DNA from 3 places in the Caballeronia sp. LZ043 genome. Region 2 is predicted to be linked to each of the others. Evidence: predicted binding sites of a transcription regulator. Region 2 holds the regulator's gene; each other region holds the start of a gene.
What was found. The regulator LexA, encoded in region 2, represses DNA repair genes until DNA is damaged. The targets are predictions, from matches to a motif close to ACTGTATNNNNATACAGT.
Positions count from the first base shown of each region.

Region 1: a site for LexA is predicted at 2,261-2,278, ahead of dinB (DNA polymerase IV). Genes of this name have one in related genera too.
Region 3: a site for LexA is predicted at 1,815-1,832, ahead of imuA (translesion DNA synthesis-associated protein ImuA). Genes of this name have one in related genera too.

Region 1 covers NZ_JARUXT010000004.1:227,177-231,312, forward strand. The annotation lists gene QCE64_RS28750 (ATP-binding protein) at 1-279, shown strand, start outside; gene QCE64_RS28755 (response regulator transcription factor) at 443-1,126, shown strand; gene QCE64_RS28760 (DUF3563 family protein) at 1,149-1,334, opposite strand; gene QCE64_RS28765 (hypothetical protein) at 1,615-1,980, shown strand; gene dinB (DNA polymerase IV) at 2,381-3,559, shown strand; gene QCE64_RS28775 (TauD/TfdA family dioxygenase) at 3,690-4,136, shown strand, end outside.
Region 2 covers NZ_JARUXT010000001.1:1,354,835-1,358,970, reverse strand. The annotation lists gene cysT (sulfate ABC transporter permease subunit CysT) at 1-636, opposite strand, end outside; gene QCE64_RS06110 (sulfate ABC transporter substrate-binding protein) at 736-1,770, opposite strand; gene lexA (transcriptional repressor LexA) at 2,029-2,706, shown strand; gene QCE64_RS06100 (hypothetical protein) at 2,931-3,260, shown strand; gene QCE64_RS06095 (DUF2939 domain-containing protein) at 3,358-3,960, shown strand; gene QCE64_RS06090 (universal stress protein) at 3,991-4,136, opposite strand, start outside.
Region 3 covers NZ_JARUXT010000057.1:178,029-182,164, reverse strand. The annotation lists gene QCE64_RS37350 (SOS response-associated peptidase family protein) at 1-957, opposite strand, end outside; gene QCE64_RS37345 (hypothetical protein) at 996-1,352, opposite strand; gene imuA (translesion DNA synthesis-associated protein ImuA) at 1,859-2,572, shown strand; gene QCE64_RS37335 (DNA polymerase Y family protein) at 2,496-3,959, shown strand; gene QCE64_RS37330 (error-prone DNA polymerase) at 3,974-4,136, shown strand, end outside.

The DNA of each region.
Region 1 (4,136 bases), on a different contig from region 2:
CGCGACGGCGAACGGGTGTGGATCGACGTGATCGATACCGGGCCGGGCATCGACGAGGCCTTGCTGCCGCGCGTCTTCGACCGCTTCTTTCGGGCCTGTCCGGATATCGAGGGCAGCGGGCTCGGGCTGTCGATCGTCAAGGCGATCGCCGCGCGCTACGGCGGCGACGTCATGCTGCGCAACCGCGATGACGGGCAATCGGGGATCGTCGCGTCGATCGGCTTCGTGACCGAGGCCGTCACGGAAAACCTGACCGCCCCCGATCCCGTCTGCGCCTGAACGAGACGGCGCGAGACGGCGCAATTTGCGCCGATTACAATGCATTCGCTGCGGGACACGCGGGGTGCATCGTCCCGTTGCAATGCCGGCGCGCGAGGCGCGTCATTCCTGTCCGCATGGCGGCGCCGTGCGGTCCGTTGGATTTCACGGGGCGGGGTAGAGCATGCGCATTCTTCTCATCGAAGACGACATCCAGATCGGCACGAGCCTCATGCGGGCCTTGAAGGACGCGGACTATGCCGTCGACTGGGTGCGTGACGGCCAGGCGGGCCGCGAGGCGCTGGGCGCCGCCGACTACACCGTGGTGCTGCTCGATCTCGGCCTGCCGGGCATGAGCGGTATCGAACTGCTGCGGCAGGCGCGCTCGGCCGGCAACGCGACACCGGTACTGATCCTCACCGCACGCGACGACCTCGATACGCGCGTCCAGGGCCTCGATCTCGGCGCCGACGACTATCTGCTCAAACCCTTCGACATGCCGGAACTGCTCGCGCGCATCCGCGCCGTGCTGCGTCGCAAGGCGGGCTACGCGGTGTCCCGTCTCGGCGACGATTCCATCAACCTCAATCTCGACCAGCGCACGCTCACTTGTGGCGAAACGTCGGGCGTGCTGTCGGCGCGGGAATTCGCGCTGATGCATGCGCTGCTCGAACGTCCCGGCACCATCTTCTCGCGCGACCAGTTGGAAGACCGGCTGTACGGCTGGGGCAAGGAAGTGGAGAGCAACGCCGTGGACGTGCTCATCCATTCCGTGCGCAAGAAATTCGGCGCGAGCGTGATTCGCAACGTGCGCGGGCTCGGCTGGACCGTGATGCTCGGACAGGCCGGCCACGAGGACACCAGGTAACGCACCGGGCCACGCGCAGGTTTCAGCGCCGGTCGCCGTGATGCCCGATCTCGCCGCAAAAATGCATGCTGTACGAATGATCCTGTTCCTCGACCTGCCGCATGCGGCGTTCGAGGTCGGCGAGATCGGTGGAGGAGGACAGATAGTCTTCCTGCGCGTCGTGGCTGGAAAAGAAGCTGCCGAGTGACTTCGAGAAACGTTCGAACATGATGGACTCCCGTCGTGATTAATGGCCTGTACCGCGGGCCGACAGAAGCAGATTAGGCCGCGTCCATTAGCGAAGAATGAGCGCGCGCGGGCACGCGCAATGCGCTTCCCATGGCATGCATCAGCGTTCGCCAGCGCACTGTCGGCGGGGCCGTGCAGCGTGAACGCACTGCCGCGCCGCACCATCCCGTGATATCGTCTTTCATACGGTTTCAAAGCGGGTTTTCAAGCGGAACGCCGCGCGTTTCGCGCATTCATCGATCGTCTTCGTGAAGGCCGCCATGAACGATGTGCCCCGTACCCTCAGTGCCCGCGACCGCATCGAGTTGCTCTGCTGGCTCACGTGCGGCAGCCTCGGCGCGTTCTACCTGAACGGTGTCTGGCCGGCCGCCACCTTCCACGTGCAGGCGGCGCACAAGTGGCTGGACCGGCATCAGCGGCTGGCCGACTGGCTGACCATCGCCAAGCTCGCGGCCATCGCGCGGGACATCGCCACGCAGCATTGCGCGCTGCTCGAAGCGGACTGGGCGCGGGATGCCGTCGAAGAGATTCTCGACAGCGAAGACCTCAACTATCAATCGGATGTCGTGCGGCAGGTGTTCGACGATTGCCGCCGGGCGCTCGCGGAGAAGCGGACGCCGGAGTGAGGCACGCTCCTGGCCCGGGCGTTCAGCGGCGATGGTCCTGACCGCGCGCAAGCGTGCAACGGGAGCCGTGCCCGCCCCGCGACGGCGTAGCGGGCGGCGTCTGGAACGCCAGCTTTTCGATTCTCATATCCATAACGTACCTCGCCGCCGAGGTTGCGCCTGGCGGGTTTCATCATCATCCCATCACCAGCCGGGAGGTTTGTCTTCCTTTGGATGCTGTGTCACGGGCATTTTCAGTAAGCGATCCTGCTGCCGTTTAACAGCCTCCCTAGCGCAAATCACTGTATGAATGTACAGTAGCGCCATCCCTCGTTTCGCAGCGCCGCGCAACGCGCACTCCCATGTTCCATGCGTTGAAACCTGTCGTTTGCGCATCGGACGCGGCGCACCGGCCGCGCCGATGAACCCGCAAGCTCCGCATCCGGCGCCGCGCCGCATCGCGCATCTCGACATGGATGCGTTCTTCGCATCGGTGGAGCTGCTGCGTTATCCCGAACTGCGGGGCATGGCGGTGGTCGTGGGCGGCGGCCGCAGCGCCACGCCGGAAACGCTGCCCGACGGCACGCGCCGCTTTCGGCGGCTGCGCGACTACGCGGGGCGGGGCGTCGTCACCACATCAACTTACGAAGCGCGCAAGTTCGGCGTGTTTTCCGCGATGGGCATGATGAAGGCCGCGCAACTCGCGCCGGACGCCATCCTGCTGCCCACCGATTTCGAGTCGTACCGCCATTACTCGCGGCTTTTCAAGGCGGCCGTCGCCACTTTTACGTCGCAGATCGAGAATCGCGGCATCGATGAAATCTATATCGATGTCGGCGACCTGCCCGGCGAGCCCGCCGAGATCGGCCGCCGCATGAAGGATGCCGTGCACGAGGCCACCGGGCTGACGTGTTCCATCTGCATCGCGCCGAACAAGCTGCTCGCGAAGATCGGCTCCGAACTCGACAAGCCCGACGGCCTCACCATCCTGACGATGGACGACCTGCCCACCCGCATCTGGCCGCTCGCCGCGCGCAAGGTGAACGGCATCGGGCCGAAGGCGAACGAGCGGCTGGCGGCGCTCGGCATCCATACGGTGGGCGACATCGCCGCCGCCGATCCCGGCTTGCTGCAGACGCACTTCGGCCGCACTTACGCGGCGTGGCTGGCCCGCATCGCGCAAGGCGAGGACGACCGGCCCGTGGTCACCAGCTCCACGCCGAAGTCGATGAGCCGCGAAACCACCTTCGAGCGCGATTTCCATCCGAAGCAGGACCGTGCGACGCTGTCCGCCGAGTTCACCGCGCTCTGCACGCGCGTTGCCGACGATCTCCAGCGCAAGGGTTATGTCGGCCGCACGGTGGGCATCAAGCTGCGTTTCGACGACTTCCGCACCGTCACGCGCGACCTGACCGTGCCGGTCGCGACGGCCGATCCCGTCGAGATTCGCCGCGCCGCGACCGAATGCCTGAAGCGCATCGTGCTCGAACGGCGCATTCGTCTGCTCGGCGTGCGCGTCAGCGCGCTGGCGGGCCACGACGAGAGCGCGCCCGTCGAACCGATGCAGGTGGAACTGCCGTTCGACGCCCCCGGCGAGTGAGCCGGCGCGACAGGCTTATGACGCGCGCAGATAAGCACATGTCAGATGCTTCGTTGTAGGCTGCTGTGCCGCACGCTAGATTGTTCGCTTCCCCGAAGTGACCGATTCGAACCATTCGACCGTGACGACCCTGACCGCTTCTCAAGACGCCGACATTCAGGCATCCGCCGCCGATCAACCCATCGAGATCCGTCCATTCGATGCCCCGCTCGGCGCCGAAGTGCTCGGGCTCGATCTGTCGCGGCCATTGTCGGCAGCTGATTTCGCGCGCATCCATCGCGCGCACCTGGACTACCACGTGCTCGTGTTCCGCGACCAGCGCATCAAGCCGGACGAGCAGGTGGCGTTCAGCAAGCGCTTCGGGCCGCTGCAGATCCACGTGCTGCATCAGTTCGGGCTCGCGGGCCATCCGGAAGTGCTGATCGTCTCGAACATCACCGAGAACGGCAAGCCGATCGGCCTGGGCGATGCCGGCCATTTCTGGCATTCGGACCTGTCGTACAAGGACAAGCCGAGCCTCGGCTCGCTGCTGCATGCGCAGGAACTGCCGGCGGTCGGCGGCGACACGCTGTTCGCC
Region 2 (4,136 bases):
GCCGAGCGCGCGTGCGAATGCGAGCGCGAAGCCCGTCAGCAAGGCGGGCAACAGCGACGGCAGCACCACTCGGCGGAACGTCAGCCAGCGCGATGCGCCGAGGCACGCGGCGGCTTCCTCCTGCTCGCGCTCGAAGTCCTCCAGCACCGGCTGCACCGTGCGCACGACGAACGGCAAGCCGATGAACGTCAGCGCGACCAGCACGCCGAGCGGCTTGAAGGCGACCTTGATGCCGAGCGGCGCGAGATACTGGCCCACCCAGCCGTTGCTCGCATAGACCGCGGCGAGCGAGATGCCCGCGACCGACGTGGGCAGCGCGAACGGCAGGTCGACGATGGCATCGACGATGCGCTTGAACGGGAACGTGTAGCGCACCAGCACCCACGCGACGAGAAAGCCGAACACGGCGTTGATGAGCGCGCCGCCGAGCGCCGCGCTGAAGGTCAGCCGGTACGAGGCCAGCACGCGCGGCGACGTGACCGCGCGGACGAACTGGGCCCAGTCGAGCGTCGCGGTCTTCGCGAAGGTGGCCGCAAGCGGAATCAGCACCACGAGGCTCAGATAAGCCAGCGTGATGCCGAGGGTCAGGCCGAAGCCGGGCAAGGCGCTCGGCTTCCTGAATGTGAGGGTCGTCATCCTTGAGTCTTCCTTTTGCGCCGGGGGAGGCGCGTGCTGCCGGGTACTGCATGAACGACGCGCGGCGTCATGAGTGCGCCGCGTCGCCGGGACCTGTCCTTACTGCGGCTGATAGATCGAGTCGAACACGCCGCCGTCGGCAAAGTGCGTCTTCTGCGCCTTGGCCCAGCCGCCGAACGTATCGTCGATGGTGTAAAGCTTCAGCTTCGGAAACTGCTTCGTGAGCTCGGCCGGCACCGTCTTCGAACGCGGCCGATAGAAATTGCGCGCGGCAATCTGCTGGCCTTCGTCGCTATACAGATACTTGAGATACGCCTCGGCGAGCTTGCGGGTGCCGTGCTTGTCGACGACCTTGTCCACCACCGCGACCGGCGGCTCCGCCAGGATGCTCACCGACGGCACCACGATCTCGAATTTCTCCGGACCGAACTCCTTCAGCGACAGAAACGCCTCGTTCTCCCACGCGATCAGCACGTCGCCCTGACCGCGCTGCACGAAGCTCGTCGTTGCGCCGCGCGCGCCGGAATCGAGCACGCCTGCATTCTTGTAGAGCTTCGTCACGAAGTCCTTCGCGGTCTGCTCGTTGCCGCCCGGCTTGTGCTGCGCATACGCCCACGCGGCCAGGTAGTTCCAGCGCGCGCCGCCCGAGGTCTTGGGATTCGGCGTAACGATGGACACGCCCGGCTTCGCCAGGTCGTCCCAGTCCTTGATGTGCTTCGGATTGCCCTTGCGCACCAGGAACACGATGGTCGAGGTGTACGGCGAGGCATTGTCCGGCAGGCGTTTCTGCCAGTCTGCGTTGACGAGGCCCTTGCCCGCGAGGGCGTCGATGTCGTACGCCAGCGCGAGGGTGACGACATCGGCCTGCAGGCCGTCGAGGACCGCGCGCGCCTGGCCGCCGGAGCCGCCGTGGGACTGCTTGAAGGTGACGGTCTCGCCCGTCTCGGCCTTCCACTTCTTCGCGAAGGCCTGATTGAAGTCCTGATAGAGCTCGCGCGTCGGATCGTAGGACACGTTCAGGAACGATGTCTCCGCGCTCGCGGACGCCGCCATGCCGATGCCCGCCGCTGTCAGCGCAGCCGCCGCGAGCAGGCGTCGCGCGCCCCGACCCAATCCCCATTTCAAGCTTTGCATTCCCCGTTCTCCGTCTTATCGAATTGACGGAATCAGTCTAACGACGGGTCTATATGATTAGAAATAATCGTTTGTCACTTTTTTATACGTGAAACTGCTAAGAAGCTTATTCCTCTACGTAGAAAGGGTGGCTGGGGCTCGAACGCGCTCGCTGCGGGCCTGCACAACCGAACTTAAAGTAAAGCTTGAAAAGCGCGGAATACTGTATAAAAATACAGTCACCTGTCCATCCATACAGTGCCCCAGGGGTCCGAGCCAGTGAACAAGACATCCAAACTCACCGCGCGGCAGCAGCAGGTGTTCGAGTTGATCCAGCGCGCGATCGAGCGTACGGGCTTCCCGCCCACGCGCGCCGAGATCGCCGCCGAACTCGGCTTCAGTTCGGCCAATTCGGCCGAGGAGCATTTGCGGGCGCTGGCGCGCAAGGGCGTGATCGAACTCGCGGCGGGCTCGTCGCGCGGCATTCGCCTGCTGAGCGACTCAGCGCGCATCGAGCGGCCGGAAGACGTGCCGCATCAGTTCACGCTGCCGCATGCGAGCATCATGCAGCTTTCGCTGCCGCTGGTCGGCCGGGTCGCGGCCGGTAGTCCCATCCTCGCGCAGGAGCACATCTCGCAGCACTACGCCTGCGACCCTGCGCTGTTTTCGAGCAAGCCGGACTACCTGCTGAAGGTGCGCGGGCTGTCCATGCGCGACGCGGGCATTCTCGACGGCGACCTGCTGGCCGTGCAAAAGCGCACCGAAGCGAAGGACGGGCAAATCGTGGTCGCGCGTCTGGGCGACGACGTGACGGTGAAGCGCTGGAAGCGTCATCGCGATGGCGTCGAACTGATCGCCGAGAATCCGGACTACGAGAACATTTTCGTGCGCTCCGGCAGCGGCGAGTTCGCGCTCGAAGGCATCGCGGTCGGCCTGATTCGCTCCGGCGAGTTCTGATATTCCGGCATACGCGGTGGTGAGCGTGGTGAGACCAAGCCTCAGAAAAGATTGGAAGTTTTTATGTTTCGCCTGTCTCACTGAGACAAGAAATGTCCTGGTAATAGCGGAATATCAACTCACCAACCGCAGCGACGCTCACCCGGGCGTTCAACCGAAAAAACCAGCATGACGGCCACCGTTCGCGGCGGGCCGCTGTGCGCCCTATCGTCTGGAGAGTCACCATGGAACGTTTCGCCCGCTTGTTGCCCTTCCGCCAATTCGGCCGTCTGCGTCATCTGCGCACGCTGATTTCGTGCGGCATGCCGCGCGCCGAAACCACGCCGGATCTCTTCGAGACGGACATGCCCGCACTGCCGTCGCGTCAGCCGGCGTTTGCGCGGGTTTCGCTGAACAGCGGCGTGCATGCGGAAGCAGCCGAACGCGCGCCGGTGCGCGTGTATCGCGGACAATCGCGCGTGATCCTGGTCGGCAAGATCGATGAAGTGTCGCGCATGATCGACCGCTGCATCGCGGAGGAAAGCGCCGGGCTGGCGGGCGGGATCCTCGCGTAAGCGGGTTCCGGCAGACGCCGATTTCGGGTTCGCGGGATTTATCGGGCCCTTGCGCGGTCAATCGGGATTCACGTTCCGCGCGAGGCCCTTTCACCGCATGTCCCGCACTACCCGCTCCATCCTGACCGCGCTCGTCGTCCTGATCGTCATCGGACTGCTGGGCTATATCTATGCATCGCCCTATATCGCGTTGAATCGCCTCAAGCGCGCAGCCGATGCGCGCGACGCGCAGACGGTCAATGAATACGTCGATTACCCCGCGCTGCGCGCGAGCCTCAAGGAGCAAGTCGCCGCCTTGCTCACGCGGCGTGTGGATATCCAGAAAAACGGAAATCCGCTCGCCATCATCGGCGCGATGATCGGCGCGGCGGTCGTCGGTCCGCTGGTGGACACCTATGCCACGCCTGACGGCGTCGCGGCCATTCTCAACGGCATCCCGCCGCGCGGCACCCCCGGCGAACGCCCGCCGCCGGCCGGAACGAACGAGGCGGCGGTTTCATCCGCAGCACCGGCATCGGGCAGCGCCGCCCCGACACCCGAAGCCGCGCCGAAACCGCCTGCCACCACCGCGGGCTATCGCGACTTGAATACCTTCGCCGTGACCTATCAGCACGGCGCCGGCGACGCCCGTTACTCGGCCATCTTTCATCGCGATGGCCTCGTGTCATGGAAGCTCGTCGCGGTGAATCTGGACGGCTGAGGCGTTTCTGAAGCGTCGCTGAAGCGTCGTTCAGGCGCCCGCTTCCGCCTTCACAGGCCGGGCCGCCATGGCGGCCTCTTCTTCCGCCTCGGTCGACTCACCCGCCTGACACACTGCGACCAGAATGCTGCACTTCACGCGATCGAGCAGCGGCGTGTTGCCCGCGCCCATCCACC
Region 3 (4,136 bases), on a different contig from region 2:
GGCAGCGAGACGGTGCTCATAATATGGCCGGTCGCGATCATCGAGAATGGCATACATCGATTCGAGATCGGATCCGTCTGGGCTCAGCCATGCCTCGATGTTTTCCGCCTTGATTGGGACGATACAACGGTCATGGCCTGCCGCTTCGACCTCAGGCGGCGGTTCATCGGTGATCGCGGCGAAGGAGAGTAAATCAGGCTCCCCAGGCGCAGCCCATCGCGACCAAAGGCAGGCGACGTGCATCAACTGGCCGTTGTTCGGACGGAATTCCAGGACAACATTCTCGTCCTGCTCATGCGATTCCAGGAGCGTGCCTTCCATCTTGGCCTTGCTGACGTTTTCATAGAACACGTCGACCAGCATGATGCCGTGCGTATGGCCAAAACATGGCTTCCAGAACCCTTCAAGATTATCCCGACGGGCGTTATACGTGCCGGGGAAGCGCCGATCATAGTTCTCGGGCTTGCCCGCAATACGACATTGATAGCGCATCGGCTTCACGACGTACTGCCCGTTTTCGATGATCAGCACCGGCGCATAGTGTCCGGGAAAGATTCGGGAGTCGCGATCCTTGGGTGTTGTGCGCCGCAGGTCGTCGAGGCGACGAAGAGCGGAATCGATCTTATCGGTGGCGATACGGCGGCTTTCTGTCGCCGCTTTCGTGACCTTGGTCTGTAACGCACGCTCGGCATCGGCGAGGCGGGTGCGCTGCTTGAAAAGATCCTGTTCGAGGGTGTTCGCCTGCCCTGTGTTGAAACGATCGATGAATTCCTTGATCTGGCGTTCGTCGTCGTTATCTGGATGAAGAAATGCGTCCTCCATCGCTTTCGGGATCTTGGCTTTGCTGCCTTCGGCGCGTTCCCAGAACAGACGCGCGAACTCGCGGATATCCATCTGTGCGCCAAACATCTTCACGTAGCGTCGATAGTCCGCCTGGATCTGCGCCGAGTAGCACACTGCCGCCTCCTGTAAGGTTCAGCTGTTTGCCTGATCGTCTATGTTGCCGTGCCGGTTGCTTCGCGGCACAGCTTCATCATCTTCTGGACCACCGTGCTCGCATGGTTCAACCCCATGTCGCCAGTGAAGAGCACCGGTACATCGGATTGACGGAGGGCGATCCCTGCGCTCTTCAGGTCACGGCGGGCAATTTTGAGGGCCAATTGTCCGATGCGCACGCGCTCCGGCCAGCTCATCGTAATGAGGTTTCGCTTAAGCCAAATGCGGCAGCTATCCACGGCGTGATCCACCCGCCACTCCTGTGTCAGCGCATGCGAGGCGGCAAGCGTCGCCACCAGAAAGCACAAGAGGTCGGCCCGCGCGCCATTCAGCTCGTCAATATCGGGTAGATCCATGGCACTCCTCGTGTGTTCTTAACATACTAGCCGCCTTCGTCGGCTCCGTTCGCCACCTCGCGAAATCAGCCGTTTCGACTGCCCGCTTGTACGCAAGTGCGGTTGGCTTGCTCACTTTCAACGACCTGAATCGATCGCGCGCTGCAGGCAACTCCGCTTCACCGCGCGATCGATCCCATCAGGCGTAGTCGCGGCGGCCCCACACTGTCGTAGCCCGACAACGGTTTGAACTCGTCGGGCGACCCTGCCCCCACGGGTCAGCCATTCTCTTGCAAATAAGGCTCGCCGACATTTGCATAGGCAACAGCCTCATCAATCGTCATGTCGCCAGACGTCTCGCACAGCTTGGCGACGGGGTCGTCGACCTCGGGCGTCGGTGTCTCGGAGCAAGCATAGGGGTCAAGTTTCTGCGGCTAAATAAAAGGTGCAGATCACCGCTCCGATTTCTGCGCTACACTCGATACTGTACATTTATACAGTGGTTTCGCGCCCCTCTATTACCGACCATGGCCGCTTTGCCTAAACACATCGAGTCGATTCACCCGGCGCTTTGGCGTGGGTCTCAGCTCGCGCGTGCCCATGGCAAAACCATCGATACCGGCTACGCCGCGCTGTCGGCGGAACTGCCGGGTGGCGGTTGGCCGGTTGGAGTGCTGGTGGAATTACTGGTGCAACAGCCAGGCATCGGAGAGATGCGCTTGCTCAACCCTGCACTCGTTGCCTCAAGCAAACGGCCAGTCGCCCTGTTACAGGCGCCGCACGTGCCGAACAGCTTGGCGTTCGCCTATCTGGGCGTGCCGCTGGACAAGCTCATGATGTTGCGCGCGCCCAAGACAGCGGACGCCCTTTGGTGCGCCGAGCGTGTGCTGAACGCACGAAGTTGCGGTGCACTACTCGTCTGGCAGCAGCATATCCGGTCTGAAGCATTGCGGCGCTTGCATCTGGCGGCACAAGCAACGGAAACCCTCCTGATTCTGGTCCGACCGCTTGCCGCTGCCCAGGATTCATCGCCTGCGACGTTACGGCTCGGTATACGGCCGGCCGATGGCGGAATCGTCGTCGACGTGATCAAGAGACGAGGACCCACGCGCACCGACCAACTCTCCATCCACCTTCAACCTTCACCGATTCTGCTCAGCCCTCATGGCCGTGTTCGTCGCCATCTTCCTGCCCCGGCTTTCGCTGGAGGTGTTTCGGCCGAGGTACTCGCCTCGGGCTGAACACGGCTGTGTCGTGCTCGAACGTGACAAAGTCATTGTGCTTGATCAGGTGGCAAGAGAGGCAGGGGTAATGGTAGGCATGAAGCGCGGTGGCGTCACGACGCTCGCGGTGGATGCGTTGATGTTTGACCGCAGCCCCACGCGCGAGCTTGATGTGCAACGCGAAGTCGCGTTCGCGCTGCTGCGCTTTTCGCCTCAGGTAGCGGTGCGGGAAGAAGAAACGATCGTCGTGGACGTGACCGCAAGTCTGCGTCTGTTCGGCGGCATCCGACACGTTTGCCGACAGATCCGAGAGACGGTCAACACGATCGGCGTGACCGCCCGCATGAGCGTCGCGCCTACGGGCCAAGGCGCGTGGCTTCTCGCCAAACGCGGCCGCCGGCGGGTACTCAAAATGGCCTCGCTTGAACGCAGTCTCGGGGAGCTTCCTTTCATGGTGGTCCCCGAAGTTCGGTCTTTTGGGGACTGGTTCAACGGCCTAGGTTGTCAAGTGCTCAACGATGTTCGTCGCCTGCCACGGGCAGGACTTAAAAAGAGGTGCGGAGTGGATTTACTGGATTCGCTTGACCGCGCCTATGGCCTGTCACCGGAACTCTACGAGTGGCTGGAGCTGCCGCCTTCGTTCAGCGCGCGCACCGAGTTGCCTGATCGCGTCGAGCATGCGGAAGCGATTCTGTTTTCCGCGCGACGGCTGATCGTGCAGTTGTGCGGTTGGTTGAGCGCGCAGCAGCTCGCGCTCACGCAGGCGACGATCACGCTCGAACATGAACGCGGCCGTCAGGCGATCGAGCCGACGACGATCGATATTGCGCTTGCCGAGCCGACACGGCAGGAAGAGCATCTCGTTCGTCTGTTGAAGGAACGCCTCGGCCGTATGGAACTTGAGGCAGCCGTGATTGCCCTGCGCCTGACAGCATCGAAAGTGGAGCCGGCAGAGCCGCCGAGCGACTCGCTGTTCCCTGAGCCCGGCGGATCGGCGCAAGATCACAATCGCTTGCTCGAACTGCTGGTCGCGCGGCTTGGCGCCGAAAGCGTCTTGCGGCCTGCACCGACTTCGGACCATCGCCCCGAACATGCGAATCAGTGGGTACCGGTGCAGGCGGCAACGAAAGCGTGCCCTCCTCCCGCCGAACTTCCCCGGCCGACGTGGCTGCTTGACGCGCCCGTGCGGCTAATGATCAAGCATCACCGACCGTTCTACGGGTCCCCGCTCAAACTCGTCTCGACGGGCGAGCGCATTGAGGCCGGGTGGCACGACGGTGAACTGGTGTCGCGCGACTACTATGTCGCCGAGGCCGCGGATAAAAGCTGCTACTGGATCTACCGTGAACGACCGAGCGTGAAGACGGAAGAAGTCCGCTGGTTCCTCCACGGGCTGTTTGGATAATCGGTGGTGTTGCCGTGGATCTCTTTTCGTCAACGCTTCCTGACTACGCGGAGCTTTTCGCGTTCACGAACTTCTCGTTTCTGCATGGCGCATCGCACGGCGAGGAGCTTGTGCTGCGTGCGTCGCAACTCGGCTATTCGGGCCTTGCGATCACCGACGAGTGTTCACTCGCCGGCG